One region of the Nocardioides sp. YJ-D4 genome, then DNA from elsewhere that is predicted to be linked to it. Evidence: predicted binding sites of a transcription regulator. Region 1 holds the regulator's gene; the other holds the start of a gene.
What was found. Region 1 encodes LexA, which represses DNA repair genes until DNA is damaged. Its sites were predicted from a motif close to TCGAACANNTGTTCGA; they were not measured.
Positions count from the first base shown of each region.

Region 2: ruvC (crossover junction endodeoxyribonuclease RuvC) is a predicted target of LexA. The motif match lies at 5,018-5,033, and genes of this name have one in related genera.

Region 1 covers NZ_CM132932.1:2,280,220-2,287,832, reverse strand. The annotation lists gene ACW14X_RS10860 (alkaline phosphatase D family protein) at 1-569, opposite strand, end outside; gene lexA (transcriptional repressor LexA) at 656-1,423, opposite strand; gene ACW14X_RS10850 (LysM peptidoglycan-binding domain-containing protein) at 1,606-1,983, shown strand; gene ACW14X_RS10845 (hypothetical protein) at 2,097-2,993, opposite strand; gene nrdR (transcriptional regulator NrdR) at 3,392-3,892, shown strand; gene ACW14X_RS10835 (vitamin B12-dependent ribonucleotide reductase) at 4,057-6,984, shown strand; gene ACW14X_RS10830 (HIT domain-containing protein) at 7,122-7,472, shown strand.
Region 2 covers NZ_CM132932.1:5,682,121-5,689,733, reverse strand. The annotation lists gene secF (protein translocase subunit SecF) at 1-600, opposite strand, end outside; gene secD (protein translocase subunit SecD) at 600-2,306, opposite strand; gene yajC (preprotein translocase subunit YajC) at 2,314-2,682, opposite strand; gene ruvB (Holliday junction branch migration DNA helicase RuvB) at 2,770-3,852, opposite strand; gene ruvA (Holliday junction branch migration protein RuvA) at 3,859-4,458, opposite strand; gene ruvC (crossover junction endodeoxyribonuclease RuvC) at 4,455-4,937, opposite strand; gene ACW14X_RS27155 (DUF6458 family protein) at 5,134-5,376, opposite strand; gene ACW14X_RS27150 (YebC/PmpR family DNA-binding transcriptional regulator) at 5,497-6,264, opposite strand; gene pdxT (pyridoxal 5'-phosphate synthase glutaminase subunit PdxT) at 6,372-6,944, opposite strand; gene pdxS (pyridoxal 5'-phosphate synthase lyase subunit PdxS) at 6,941-7,613, opposite strand, start outside.

The DNA of each region.
Region 1 (7,613 bases):
TACTCGTAGAGGTAGTCGCCCAGGTGGAGGATCGCGTGCAGGTCGTCGCGGGCGGCCAGGTGGCGGTAGGACGCGAACCAGCCTGCCTGCAGGTTGGAGCAGGAGACCACCCCGAAACGTACGTTCTCCGGGGTTGCGTCCGCGGCCGGAGCGGTGCGGGTGCGGCCGACCCGGCTGGTCTGGCCGTTGTAGGTGAAGCGGTAGAAGTACCAGCTCTCCGGGGCCAGGCCGGAGACGTCGAGCTTCACGGTGTGGTCGCGGTCGGGGCCCGTCTGCTGGGATCCCTTCGCGGTGACGCGGCCGAAGTCGGCGGTGGGTGACACCTCCCAGCGGACCAGGACCTCCTCACCCTGCCCGGACCCCGGGGTCGCGTCCGCGGTCGGCGTGACCCGGGTCCAGATGACCACGCGGTCCGGGAGCGGGTCACCGGAGGCGACACCGTGCTGGAAGTGGTTGAGCGTGCTGCCCGCGGCCTCGGCGGGCTCGGGAAGAGCGATGGCTCCGGCCCCTGCGGCGGTCGCCAGCCCGGCGGCGATGAGGGTCCGGCGGTCGATCTGCGTCTGGGTCACGCTGTATGGAACGACGCAGCCGCCGGCCCTGTCATGGGCCGGCGGCTGGATTTCACGCAGTGTTCCCCGACTGGTTCCGGGAGGGCTCAGAGGCTTCGCAGAACCGCCGTCACCTTGCCGAGGATGGTCGCGTGGGTGCCGTCGATCGGCTCGTACGCCGCGTTGTGCGGCAGCAGCCAGACCTTGCCGTCCTTGCGGGAGAGCGTCTTGACCGTGGCCTCGCCGTCGATCAGCGCGGCCACGATCTCGCCGTTCTCGGCGGTCGGCTGCTGGCGCACGACCACGAAGTCGCCGTCGCAGATCGCCGCGTCGACCATCGAGTCACCGGAGACCGAGAGCAGGAAGAGGTCGCCGTTGCCGACCAGCTGCTTGGGCAGCGGGAAGACGTCCTCGATGCTCTGCTGGCTCGAGGTCTCCTCGGCCAGGATCGGGCCACCGGCCGCGATCCGCCCGACCAGGGGGACCATGGCGGCGTCGGGGTTGGGGTTGATGTCGGCCTCGGCGGTGATCGTCGACTCGGGCTCCTCGCCGGACATGGCCTTGCGGTGGGCCATCACCTCCGGGAGGAAGACCTCGAGAGCGCGCGGTCGCTTCGGGTCCTTGCGGATCAGACCACGCTGCTCGAGCGCACGGAGCTGGTGGGCGACGCTGCTGGTGCTGGTCAGCCCGACCGCGGCCCCGATCTCGCGCATGCTGGGCGGGTAGCCGCGCTGCTCGATGCTGTCGCGCAGGTGAGCGAGGATGCGCTGCTGACGCGGCGTGAGCCCGGTCGCGTCCGGCGGCCCGTCGGGCAGCTCGCGGACGCGGCTCTTCTTCGAACCGCCTGATCCGGTGCCTGTCTTCTGCGTGGTCATGTCATCACATTAGTCCCTCTGGCACCACGACATCAAACATTTGTTCGACCTCGCGGGCGGCGCGTGTCGGCGTTCGAAAATTCTTGGGGTCGCTACTTGCGTTGTTCGAACACGTGATCTACCTTCGAACATGTGCTCGATCGAACACGTGATCGAGAGACTTGTGATCAGGAGGCCGTGAGATGAGTGCAACCGTCTATGTGCTGCCCGTAGCCGAGCCGCCGCGTCCGGCGCCGGAGGTGCGTCGCTCGACCGTGCGGCTCACGCGTCGCGGCCGAGTCGTCGTGTTCGCATTCGCGCTCGTCGTGCTCTTCGGGATCGCGCTGATCGGGGCGCGGGTGGCGTTCGCGGTGGAGAACGGTGCCGACAAAAGCCCCTCCACCTCCGCCCACACGATGGTCGTCGGCGATGGCGACACGCTCTGGGACATTTCCTCGAAGGCCGTCGCCGGCACCGACTCCTCGATTCGGGAGATGGAGCAGAGGATCAAGGAGCTCAACGGTCTCGAGTCCTCGATGCTCGTGTCCGGACAGACGCTGATCGTTCCGACCGCGCCGTAGGCGGCGCCGCATAGATGTCCGGCTGCTCCTTCGACCCTGGCGGCCGGCTACCGGGGAAAAGTGAGAGTGCTGCAGACGATGGGAAGCGTCTGCAGCACTCTCGCTGTGTCGGGTCAGTGGCGCCCGCGGTAGGGGCTGTCCGGCTCGGCAGGCGGCCACTGCTTGTTGCGTGTGCTGTGTCGCGGCGGCCACTCGTCGTCCGGCTCGGCCGTCGGTTCCTGGGGCTGGCGCTGGGTGGGCATCGCCTGGGTCGCGGCGGGGTCCTGGGTCAGGCGAGCCCGCGAGCCGGTCTGGCCGTAGCCGGTCGGGGTCTGGTAGGCGCCCGACTGATACTGAGGGGAGCCGGCCTGCTGGGTGGGGTAGCTGTCCGTGCCGTATCCCTGCGAGCCGTACCCCGAAGTGCTCTGCGGCGTCGACGTCGGTGTCGGCGGGCTGGAGTAGTAGGGCTGCGGGGCGGGCGGCGGGCTGGTCGGCGGCTGGTAGGACGGTGCACCGTAGGCGGCCCGGCTGCCGGTGTTGCCGTAGACCTGGTCGCTGCTGGGGTAGCCGTAGGGCGACTGGGAGCCGGTGTCGGTGTAGGCCGAGCGGTTGCTGGTGTCGCCGTAGGGCGGCTGGCTCCCGGTGTCGGAGCTGTGCCGGCCGTACGAACCGGTGTCGTCGTAGCCGTAGGAGCCGGTGCCGTAGTAGTCCTGCTCCGGGTAGGCCTGCTCAGGGTAGGCCTGGTCGGAGTAGGCCGGGGCCGAGTAGTCCTGCTCCTCGACGTAGGCGTTGGAGTGGCTACCGGCGTAGTCGTCGGCGGGTGGCGTGGTGGGGGAGCCGGAGAAGGCCCGCCAGGCCTTCCCGGCGAAGGTGAAGGTCAGGAAGAGGCAGGCGACTGCAACGACCGCCGCGATGGCGAGCTTCGCCCAGGCGCCGGAATCGCCTCCCCGTGCGTCGGCCCCGAAACCGACGGCGACCCACACGAGCACTCCCCAGATGACGAGGAAGGCCAGTGTCGCGATCGCAGGCAAGATGAAAGGTGGCCGGGGACCGCTTCTGGGGCGCGTGCCTCTCCGCGACCCGACGCGATTTCCTCCGGAGATGTTTGTCACGGGGGTCATTCTTACTCATCCAGGCCAGTCCGTCGCCGCTGAACCGGAATCTTTCGGTGTTTGACCGGCGACACGCCGGACACGCGGGTAAACACGGCGCTCGCTTGCATCGTCGTGGGGGCGGGCGTACGGTTACCACTACATCTAGTAGTTACACCGCTGTAGTTATCCACATCTAGTTCACATGAACAGGCGGATGGCCCACAGCGATGGGGGTGTTGTTCCACAGGGACTCACGCTCATATCCACAGGTTCCACAGGCTCGGGCCGCCAATGAGACGGCCTGGATCCACAGGTCTCACGAGAGGGGCTCGACCGTGCACTGTCCGTTCTGCCGACACAGCGACACCAAGGTGCTCGACTCCCGCGTGGCCGAGGACGGTGGCCAGATCAGGCGCCGCCGGGTCTGCCAGGAATGTGGGAAGCGGTTCACGACCGTCGAGCAGATGCAGCTGATGGTGGCCAAGCGCTCCGGCGCAGCGGAGCCGTTCAGCCGCGACAAGGCGGTGCACGGCGTACGCAAGGCGTGCAAGGGCAGGCCGGTCACCGAGGACCAGCTCGCCTGCCTCGGCCAGGAGGTCGAGCAGGCGCTGCGCAGCCAGGGGCTGGCCGAGGTTCCCAGCAACGAGGTGGGGCTGGCGATCCTCGCGCCGCTGCGGGAGCTCGACGAGGTGGCCTACCTGCGCTTCGCGAGCGTCTACCGGGCCTTCGGCTCGGTGGAGGACTTCGAGCGTGAGATCCAGATGCTGCGTACGGAACGGGAAGTCCAGGACTTCGAGGCAGAACATCCGGTCGAGGCCCCGGTGGGCTCCGACTAGGTCCCACGGGACACACAGACCGGCCCGGGCAGGCCGTGGGGAAGCGACCTGCTCGGGCCAATCAACGGCACAGCCAGCGGAAACAGATAGAACAGAGCAAGGACTCCACCATCAGCACCGACCAGCAGTACGGCACAGCGATCGATGACAACAGGGGGAACGAAATGACAGACACGGCAGCAGAGGCACAGGCATCGGCGAAGGCAGGCGCCGGGCTGAAGATCGAGCGGATCTTCAGCACCGAGGGCGTCCACCCCTACGACGAGATCACCTGGGAGCGGCGCGACGTCGTCCAGAAGAACTGGAAGACCGGCGAGACCGTCTTCGAGCAGACCGGAGTGGAGTTCCCCGACTTCTGGTCGATCAACGCCTCGACGATCGTGACGACCAAGTACTTCCGCGGCGCGCTCGGCACCGAGAAGCGTGAGCAGAGCCTGAAGCAGCTGATCGACCGGGTCGTGAACACCTACGTCGCCTCCGGCAAGGAGAACGGCTACTTCGCCTCCGACGCCGACGCCGACCTCTTCGGTCGCGAGCTCACCTGGCTGCTGGTCAACCAGCACTTCGCCTTCAACTCGCCGGTCTGGTTCAACGTCGGCACCGAGTCCCCCCAGCAGGTCTCGGCCTGTTTCATCCTCTCGGTCGACGACTCCATGGACTCGATCCTGAACTGGTACAAGGAGGAGGGCCTGATCTTCAAGGGCGGCTCCGGTGCCGGTCTCAACCTCTCCCGCATCCGCTCCTCCAAGGAGCTGCTGAAGTCCTCCGGCGGCACCGCGTCGGGCCCGGTCTCCTTCATGCGCGGCGCCGACGCGTCCGCGGGCACCATCAAGTCCGGTGGCGCCACCCGCCGCGCGGCGAAGATGGTCGTGCTCGACGTCGACCACCCCGACATCGAGGAGTTCGTCGAGACGAAGGCGCGCGAGGAGGACAAGATCCGCGCGCTGCGCGACGCCGGCTTCGATATGGACCTGGGCGGCAAGGACATCTCGTCCGTGCAGTACCAGAACGCCAACAACTCCGTGCGCGTCTCCGACGAGTTCATGCGCGCTGTCGAGGAGGGCAAGAAGTTCGGCCTCCGAGCGCGTACGACCGGTGAGGTCATCGAGGAGATCGACGCTCGCGAGCTGTTCCGCAAGATCTCGATCGCGGCGTGGGAGTGTGCCGACCCGGGTCTGCAGTACGACGACACGATCAACGACTGGCACACCAACCCGGAGACGGGCCGGATCACCGGCTCCAACCCGTGTTCGGAGTACATGTCGCTGGACAACTCCTCCTGCAACCTGGCGTCGCTGAACCTGCTGAAGTTCCTCAAGGACGACGACACCTTCGACGCCGTGCGCTTCCAGCAGGCCTGCGAGGTCGTCTTCACCGCGATGGACATCTCCATCTGCTTCGCCGACTTCCCGACCGAGGCGATCGGCGAGACCACCCGCGACTACCGCCAGCTCGGCATCGGCTACGCCAACCTCGGCGCGCTGCTGATGGCGATGGGTCTGGGCTACGACAGCGAGGGTGGCCGCACGATGGCCGCCGCCATCACCTCGCTGATGACTGGTGCCGGCTACAAGCGCTCGGCCGAGCTGGCCGGTGTCGTCGGCCCGTACGCCGGTTACGCCCGCAACGCCGAGGCCCACCAGCGGGTCATGCGCAAGCACCAGGCCGCCAACGACGCGGTCCGCTCGATCAACCCGGTCGACCGCAACATCATCGACGCGGCGACCCGCGTGTGGAACGACGTCGTCGAGATCGGCAAGGTCAACGGCTTCCGCAACGCCCAGGCCTCGCTGCTCGCCCCGACCGGCACCATCGGCTTCATGATGGACTGCGACACCACCGGCATCGAGCCCGACTTCTCGCTGGTCAAGTTCAAGAAGCTCGTCGGCGGCGGCTCGATGCAGATCGTCAACCAGGTGATCCCGCGCGCGCTGAAGAAGATGGGCTACCAGCCCGAGCAGATCGAGGCGATCGTCGCCTACATCGCCGAGCACGGCCACGTCATCGACGCCCCCGGCCTGCGCCAGGAGCACTACGAGGTCTTCGACACCGCGATGGGCAAGCGCGCCCTGCAGCCGATGGGCCACGTACGCATGATGGCGGCGACCCAGCCGTTCCTCTCCGGTGCGATCTCCAAGACCGTCAACCTGCCCGAGACCGCCACGGTCGAGGAGATCGAGCAGGTCTACATGGAGTCGTGGAAGCTGGGCCTGAAGGCCACCGCGATCTACCGCGACAACTGCAAGGTCGGCCAGCCGCTGGCCGACGGCAAGTCGGAGGGCGCCAAGAAGGACCAGGGCCTCTCCACCGCTGCCGCTGCGGAGGCCGCGGCCGCCGAGGTCGAGCCCGAGGTCGTCGAGAAGATCATCGAGAAGATCGTCTACGCGCCGACCCGCAAGCGCCTGCCGAAGTCCCGCGTCTCGCGCACCACCTCCTTCACGGTCGGTGGCGCCGAGGGCTACATGACCTCCGGTGCCCACGCCGACGGCGAGCTCGGTGAGGTCTTCCTCAAGCTCGGCAAGCAGGGCTCGACCCTGGCCGGTGTCATGGATGCCTTCTCCATCGCGGTCTCCGTCGGCCTCCAGTACGGCGTGCCCCTGGAGACCTACGTCTCCAAGTTCACCAACCTGAAGTTCGAGCCCGCCGGTCTGACCGACGACCCGGACGTACGCATGGCGCAGTCGCTCATGGACTACGTCTTCCGCCGCCTGGCGCTGGACTACATGTCCTTCGAGGACCGCTCGGCTCTCGGCATCTACTCCGCCGACGAGCGTCAGCGCTACCTCGAGACCGGCTCCTACGAGCAGCTCGGCAACGGCACCACCGCCGCTGAGCTGGTCCAGAAGCCGGCTCCGGAGCGCAAGGCTGCTCCTGTCGCCGAGCCGGTCGAGGCCGAGGTCGAGGAGGAGACCGAGGCCGAGGTCGTCGAGGAGGCGCCGAAGGCCACAGCCCACACCACCGCCGAGCTGCTCGAGTCGATCAGCGGCATGGCCATCGACAGCCCGCTCTGCTTCACCTGCGGCACCAAGATGCGCCCCGCCGGCTCCTGCTACGTCTGCGAGGGCTGCGGCTCGACCTCTGGTTGCAGCTGAGCCTGAAGGCTGAATGAGTCCGGTCCCGCACCTGAGGAAGGGTGCGGGACCGGGTTCGTTTTATGGGTGGGCGTGAACGACGAGCACGACAGCAGGCGCCATGTCGTCGAACACGCTCGTCAGCCTATGGTCTCTGGATGACAAGCGGTGTCTCGTACGACGGGAACGACTTCTACTGTGACGTCGCCATTCCTTACCCCGACCGTCTCGACGTCGTGCACAACAGCGCCAGGGTGCTGGCGTTCCACCACACACGGCCGTTCTGGGCGGTCCACGTCGTGGTGGTGCCCAAACGGCACATCGGGTCGCTCACGACTGTGAGCGACGAGGATGAGATCGATGTACGTGAGCTGCTCGGTGTCGTCCAAGCGGTGGCCAGAGACGTGGAGCTCGAGCATGGCGCCGCGGCCGTGCTCACCAATCTAGGCGCCTACCAGGACTCCAAGCACCTGCATGTGCACGTCCACAGCGGCGGGCGCCGAGATTGACCCGTGCTTTGCAGTAGTAGCGCGACTCTGGCGGCCGTTCGGCATTGAGTCTCGAACACTTGGTGCCAGCGAAGGCGGGCGGTGAGCCTGCCGCCCAGCGCCAGGTCGTCGAGGTCGCGGTCGGCGTCGCGGCCCAGCGTT
Region 2 (7,613 bases), 2.7 Mb from region 1:
CACCTCGAACCCGACGATCGCGTAGACGCCGACCGTGATCACCACGTCGTGGAGCAGCGCGACGACGGCCGCGACCGACATCTTCCACTCGCGGAAGTAGATCCAGATGAACAGGACCACACCGACAAGGAAGATGCCCAGCGCGAGGGCCGCCTTCGAGGCGACCCGCTGGCCCCAGCTGGGGCCGATGCCGGTGCGGCTGACGTCGTCCTCGGCCACGTCGGCGGTCTTGGTGATCGCCTCCATGATCGATTCGTCCGCCTCGGAGCCGTCGGGGATCGCCTTGGTCTCGATGACGATCGACTTGCCGCCGGCCGTACGCACCGTGGCGCCGTCGGCGGCCTCGACCGCCGTGTCACCGACCGCCGTACGCAGGTCGTCGGCGAGCTCCTGGTCGGCCTGGGCGACGGTCACCGTGTAGCGCGTGCCACCGGTGAAGTCGATGCCGAGGTTGATGCCCTGGAGCGAGACACCGAGGATGACCGCGACGAGCACGACCGCAGAGGCGGCGTACCAGACCATCCGGCGGCCGACGAAGTCGAAGGACTTCTCGCCGGTGTAGAGCTCCTTGCCGAGCCGGGAGAAGGAGAACTTGCTCATCAGGCCTTGCCTCCGACCAGAGTGGTGCCCGTGGGGGCGTCGACGGTGCCGATAGCGCGCTTGTCCATGCCGGAGAGCACGTGGCCCTTGTTGAAGAAGCCCCAACCGGCCATCAGCTTCGTCATCGGGTGGGTGAACCAGAAGAACACCAGCACGTCGATGATCGTGGTCAGGCCGAGCATGAAGGCGAAGCCCTTGACCTCGTTGGTCGCGAAGACGTAGAGCACGAACGCGGCCAGGAACGAGACGCCGTCGGAGGCCAGGCAGGTGTTGCGGGCCCGGACCCAGGCGGTGTCGACGGCCACCCGCATCGAGCGGCCATCACGCATGTCGTCACGCATCCTCTCGTAGAGGATGATGAAGGAGTCGGCGGTGATGCCGATACCGACGATCAGACCGGCCACGCCCGGAAGGTCCAGGGTGACGCCGGCGGTCTCGCTGAGCAGCAGGATCATGCCGTACGTCAGCGCACCTGCCACGAGCAGAGACCCGATCACCACGATGCTCATCGCGCGGTAGTAGAGGATCGAGAAGATCACCACGAGGATCAGGCCGACCAGACCGGCCCAGAGTCCGGCGGTGAGCTGGTTTCCGGCCAGGGTCGGGCCGATGACCCGGGTCTGGATGCCGTCCTCGGGGAAGTCGAGCGGCAGCGAGCCGTACTTCAGGTTGTTGGCCAGCGCGGCGGCGGACTCCTGGGTGAAGTCGCCGCTGATCTGGGCGCCTCCGCTGATCCGCGAGTCGGCGGTCGGGGCGGAGATCACCTTGCCGTCCAGGACGATCGCGAACTGCTCACCGGTGCCGGCGATGGCGCCGGTGGTGTCGGCGAAGACCTTGTTGCCCTCGGACTTGAAGTCCAGGGTCACCACGTAGTTGGCCTGCTGCTGCGGGATGCCGTAGGAGGCCTCGCTGATCTCGGTGCCCTCGATGACGGCAGGCGTCAGCAGGTAGGGGACGCCGTCCTCGTCACAGGTCAGCAGCGGCTTTCCGGGGATGTCCTCGACCGGATCGGCGCCCGGGGCGGGGCAGGTGAAGGAGTTGTAGGCGGTCGCCCACTCCTGCGGCACGGTGCGCATGAACTTGACCGCGTCGTCGACCTTGACGACCTCGTTCTCGTTCGGCGTCTCCGGCTTGGCGCCCGCCGAGGGGCTGGCGCTCGGGTCGGCGCTCTCGGAGGCCTTCTCGGAAGCCTTGTCCGAGGCGGTCGCCTTCTCGGAGGCGCTGGCGGTCTCGCCACCGAACGCCGCGCGCGGCGAGGTGCCCGGCACGGTGCCGGCCGAGGGGTCCTCGACCATCGAGCCGCTGGGGTCCGCGGCACCACAGGTCTTCTGCGGGCTGCAGGCGACCAGGCGGAAGCGGAGCTTCGCGGTCTGGCGGACGCGCTCGGCGGTCTCCTGCTGCACCTTGCCGGTGCCGGGGATGGAGACCTTGATGACGTCGTTGCCCTCGGTGGTCACCCGGCCGCCGGTGATGCCGGAGCCGTTGACGCGCTGGTCGATGATCGCCTTGGCCTCGTCGAGGCTCTCCTTCGGGACCGATCCGCCCTCGGAGTTCTCCGCGGTCATCGAGATCTCGGTGCCGCCGCGCAGGTCGAGGCCCAGCTCGGGCTTCCAGGTGCCGGCGAACGCGATGCCGCCGAACATGATCGCAATGGCCAAGAAGAGCAGTGCGAGTGTCCGGCCGGGGCGCGCTGTCTTGCGTGCCATGTGTTGGTCAGTCCTTCTTGTCGAGGTCCACGATGACGTTCTCGGCGTCGGCGGAGGTCTCGTCGGCCGGAGCCTCGACCTCGCGCTCCTCGCCGGTCTCCTCGTCGGACTCCTCCGCAGGCGCCTCGGTGACCTTCTGGGCCACGGCCTGGCGCACGACCTGGATGACGACGCCGTCGGCGATCTCGACCTTGATGTTCGTCGTGGTCTCCTCGACCTCCGTCACCGTGCCGAAGAGCCCGGCGGTCAGCATCACCCGGTCACCCGGCTGGAGGTTGAGCTGGAGCTCACGAGCCTGCTTCGCACGCTTCTGCTGCGGCCTGATCAACAGGAAGTAGAACAGGACGATGATGACGATAAAAGGAAGGAATTCCACGGGGGTTCGGCTCCGACAGTCTGAGTGGTCACCGGCAGGCGCACGGCGACGTGCAAGTCTAACCAGGCACCTGGTTGAGACTGTGAATCAGGCCTCATCCCAGAGCGTTTCCTTGGACCAGGCCGCAGCCTCGGCGTTGGCCGGCACCGGCAGGCCGAGGTGCTCCCATGCTGCCGGGGTCGCGACCCGGCCCCGCGGCGTACGTGCCAGGAAGCCGGTACGCACCAGGAACGGCTCGGCCACCTCCTCGACCGTCTCGCGCTCCTCCCCCACCGCGACGGCGAGGGTGGAGATGCCCACCGGGCCGCCGCCGAACCTCCGGCACAGGGCGTCGAGCACGGCCAGGTCGAGGCGGTCCAGGCCGAGCGGGTCGACCTCGTAGAGATCGAGCGCCTTCTCGGCGATCTGCTGGGTCACCGTGCCGTCGGCCTTGACCTGGGCATAGTCGCGTACGCGGCGCAGCAGCCGATTGGCGATCCGTGGGGTGCCTCGGGAACGGCCGGCGATCTCGGCGGCTCCGTCGTCCTTGAGGGTGACGTCGAGCAGCCCCGCGGAGCGGCGCACGATCAGCTCGAGGTCGGCCGGGTCGTAGAGCTCGAGATGCCCGGTGAAGCCGAACCTGTCCCGGAGCGGGCCGGGAAGGAGGCCGGCGCGCGTGGTCGCTCCGACGAGCGTGAACGGCGGCAGGTCGATCGGGATCGCGGTCGCGCCCGGGCCCTTGCCGATGACCACGTCGACCCTGAAGTCCTCCATCGCCAGGTAGAGCATCTCCTCGGCGGGTCGGCTCATCCGGTGGATCTCGTCGACGAAGAGCACCTCGCCCTCGTTGAGCCCGCTCAGGATCGCGGCCAGGTCGCCGGCATGGGTGATCGCCGGACCGCTCGTGATCCGAAGCGGCGCCGACATCTCGGCCGCGATGATCATCGCGAGGGTGGTCTTGCCGAGGCCTGGCGGCCCGGACAGGAGTACGTGGTCGGGGGCCCGCTCACGCTGTCGCGCCGCCTCCAGGACGAGGCCGAGCTGCTCGCGGACGCGTTGCTGGCCGATCAGCTCGTCGAGGGTCTTCGGGCGCAGCGCGGCCTCGACGGCCCGGTCGTCACCGTCGGCCTCGGCGATGGTGAGCGAGGAGAAGTAGTCCTCCTCGGCTCGGTCCAGGTCGTCCTCGTGCATGGGTTCCTATGCCTTCGAAAGGGTGCGTAGAGCTGCCCGGAGCAGCAACGAGATGTTGGCCTGGTCGCCGGCTTCGGGCTCGATCGCGGTCACCGCCTTGTCGGCGTCCCGGGCGTTGTAGCCCAGGCCGACGAGGGCCTCGGTGACCTGGTCGCGCCACGGCGCCGCTGCGGCGGCGCGCGCAGGGGCCGAGGCGGTGCCGGTCGGGGCGCCGATCCTGTCCTTGAGCTCCAGGATGATCCGCTGGGCACCCTTCTGCCCGATGCCGGGGACCTTGGTGAGGGTCTTGGCGTCCTCGCCCGCGATGGCCAGGCGGATGCCGTCGGGCGAGAGGACGGCGAGCATCGCCTGGGCGAGCTTCGGGCCGACACCGGAGGCGGTCTGGAGAAGCTCGAAGAGCGTGCGCTCGTCTGTGTCGGTGAAGCCGAAGAGGGTCAGCGAGTCCTCGCGCACGACCAGGCTGGTCGGCAGGTGCGCCTCCTCGCCGGTGCGGAGCGTGGCCAGCGTGTTGGGCGTGCAGAGCAGCTCGATGCCGATCCCGCCGACCTCGACGACGGCGGTGGAGAGACTGACGGCGGCGACCTTGCCGCGTACGGACGCGATCACTTCTTTGTCCTTCCGGCCGCGGCGAGCGCGGCCTCGATGCGGTTCTGGGCGCCTCCGCGCCACTGGTGGGTGATGGCCAGCGCCAGCGCGTCGGCGGCATCGGCGGGCTTGGGCGGGGTCGAGAGCCGCAGGATGCGGGTCACCATGGCGGTCACCTGAGCCTTGTCGGCGCGGCCGTTGCCCGAGACGGCGGCCTTGACCTCCGAGGGCGTGTGCAGGGCGACCGGGAGACCGCGCCGCGCGGCGCAGACCATCGCCAGGCCGCTGGCCTGGGCCGTACCCATGATCGTGGAGACGTTGGACCGCGCGAAGATCCGCTCGATCGCGACCGCGTCGGGCCGGTGCTCCTCGATCCAGGCGTCGATCCCCTTCTCGATGGTCACCAGCCGCTCCCAGACGGGGAGATCGGAGGACGTACGGATCACGCCGACGTCCACCATCGACAGCGGCCTGCCGAGCGAGCCGTCGACCACGCCCATCCCGCACCGGGTCAGGCCGGGGTCGATCCCAAGCACGCGCACTGAAGCACCTCTTCCACTACGACCGGGCCGGCCGGGTGTCGAACGTCTGTTCGTAGACTACCTGCCGGCCGCTGCCTCCGGCGCTACGACACCCTCATTCAGGATGACGCAACGCGCCTCGGAGGTCACCAGTCGCTGTAGAGGCCTCCTGCGCTCACAGGCTGTCGGTCCGCCGCTCCTCGACGGTCTCCGTACCGTCCGCATGCCTCCGCCTCGCGACCGTGCGTGAGCGACCGCCGGTGTTCAGCGTCACAGCGGTCAGGATCAGCACCAACGCTCCGACGGCGGCCAGGATCCAGCCGATCATCGTCAGATCGACCCCGCTGACCGAGACGTGCACAGCCAGCGCCAGGACCAGCCCGACCACGAGCAGAATCGCTCCTACGCCGTATCCCATCGTGTCCTCCTTCCAGCGGGAACGCGCCCTGGTGGCGGTTCGCGACCTTCCGGGTACCCGGCATCCACCCCGGGCATGAGCCGGTACGTAAGGGGACGACAGCGCGCTCGGCGCCGCAGGTCAGGCGTCGACGGTCTCCATGACCTCATCGGGAACGTCGGCGTTGGAGAAGACGTTCTGGACGTCGTCGAGGTCGTCGACGGCGTCGATGAGCTTGAAGACCTTCTCGGCGGACGAGGCGTCGGCGACCGGGATGTCCATGCTCGCGACGAACTGGACCTCGGCGGAGTCGTAGTCGATGCCGGCGTCCTGCAGCGCGGTGCGGACCGCGACGACGTCGGACGGGTCGGAGACGATCTCGAAGGACTCACCGAGGTCGTTGACGTCCTCGGCACCGGCGTCGAGGGTGGCCTCGAGGAGGTCGTCCTCGGAGATCTCCTTGCCCTCCTGCGCCTTGGCCACGACGACGACGCCCTTGCGGTCGAAGAGGCGACTCACCGAGCCGGGGTCGGCCATGGTGCCGCCGTTGCGGGTGACCGCGGTGCGCACCTCCATGGCCGCCCGGTTGCGGTTGTCGGTCAGACACTCGATGAGGAGCGCGACGCCCTGGGGGCCGTAGACCTCGTACATGATCGTGTCGTAGCTGACCCCGCCGCCGTCGAGTCCACCGCCGCGCTTGACCGCGCGGTCGATGTTGTCGTTGGGGACCGACTGCTTCTTGGCCTTCTGGATGGCGTCATAGAGGGTCGGGTTGCCCGACGGGTCGGGACCGCCGGTCTTGGCTGCGATCTCGATCGTCTTGATGAGCTTGGCGAAGAGCTTGCCGCGCTTGGCGTCGATCGCCGCCTTCTTGTGCTTCGTCGTTGCCCACTTGGAGTGGCCGCTCATCTGGAAACCGTCCTTTGCCCCGCGTCGTCGCTGATGCTTGTCGAGCCGCCTCCGGAGTCAACACAGGGCAGCATGCCCCCATCTTAACTACGTGCGGTACGTCACCGTCAGCAGCAGGTGTCGACGAAGAGCTGGTGCAGCCGGTCGTCGGCATTGACCTCGGGGTGGAACGAGGTCGCCATGAGCTGGTTCTGACGTACGGCGACGGGGTGCTCCCCCACGCTCGCCAGCACCTCGACACCTGGGCCGATCTCCTCGACCCAGGGCGCTCGGATGAAGACGGCGTGGACCGTCTCGTCCAGCCCGGTGACCTCCAGGTCAGTCTCGAACGACTCCGTCTGCCGCCCGAAGGCGTTGCGCCGGACCGTGATGTCGAGCCCGCCGATGGTCTCCTGGCCCTGGGCCGCGTCGAGCAGCCGGTCGGCCAGGAGCACCATCCCGGCGCAGGTGCCGAGCGCCGGCATCCCGCCCCGGACCCGCTCGCGGAGCGGGTCGAGCAGGTCGAACGTACGCGCCAGGCGCCACATCGCCGTCGACTCACCGCCGGGGATGACGAGCGCGTCGCACGCGTCGAGCTCCTCCCGGCGGCGTACGGACGTTCCCTTCACCCCCAGGCGGTCGAGGGCGGCGAGGTGCTCGCGGACGTCGCCCTGGAGGGCGAGTACGCCGAGGGTGGTCACCAGCCGCGCTCCGCGAACTGGATCGACCTGGCCGGCTCGTCGACGTTGATGCCGACCATGGCCTCGCCGAGGCCGCGGGAGACCTTGGCGACGACGTCGGGGTCGTCGTGGAAGGTGGTCGCCTTGACGATCGCCTCGGCGCGCTGGACCGGGTTGCCGGACTTGAAGATGCCGGAGCCGACGAAGACGCCCTCGGCGCCGAGCTGCATCATCATCGCGGCGTCGGCCGGGGTCGCGATGCCACCGGCGGTGAACAGGACGACCGGGAGCTTGCCGTTCTCGGCGACCTCCTTGACCAGCTCGTAGGGAGCCTGGAGCTCCTTGGCGGCCACGTAGAGCTCGTCCTCGGCGAGGGCGCCGAGGCGGCGGATCTCGCGGCGGATCGTACGCATGTGGGTGACCGCGTTGGACACGTCACCGGTGCCGGCCTCGCCCTTGGAGCGGATCATCGCCGCACCCTCGGTGATGCGGCGCAGGGCCTCGCCGAGGTTGGTCGCGCCGCACACGAACGGCACGGTGAAGGCCCACTTGTCGATGTGGTTCTCGTAGTCGGCCGGGGTCAGCACCTCGGACTCGTCGATGTAGTCCACCCCGAGGCTCTGGAGCACCTGGGCCTCGGCGAAGTGGCCGATCCGGGCCTTGGCCATGACCGGGATGGAGACGGCCTCG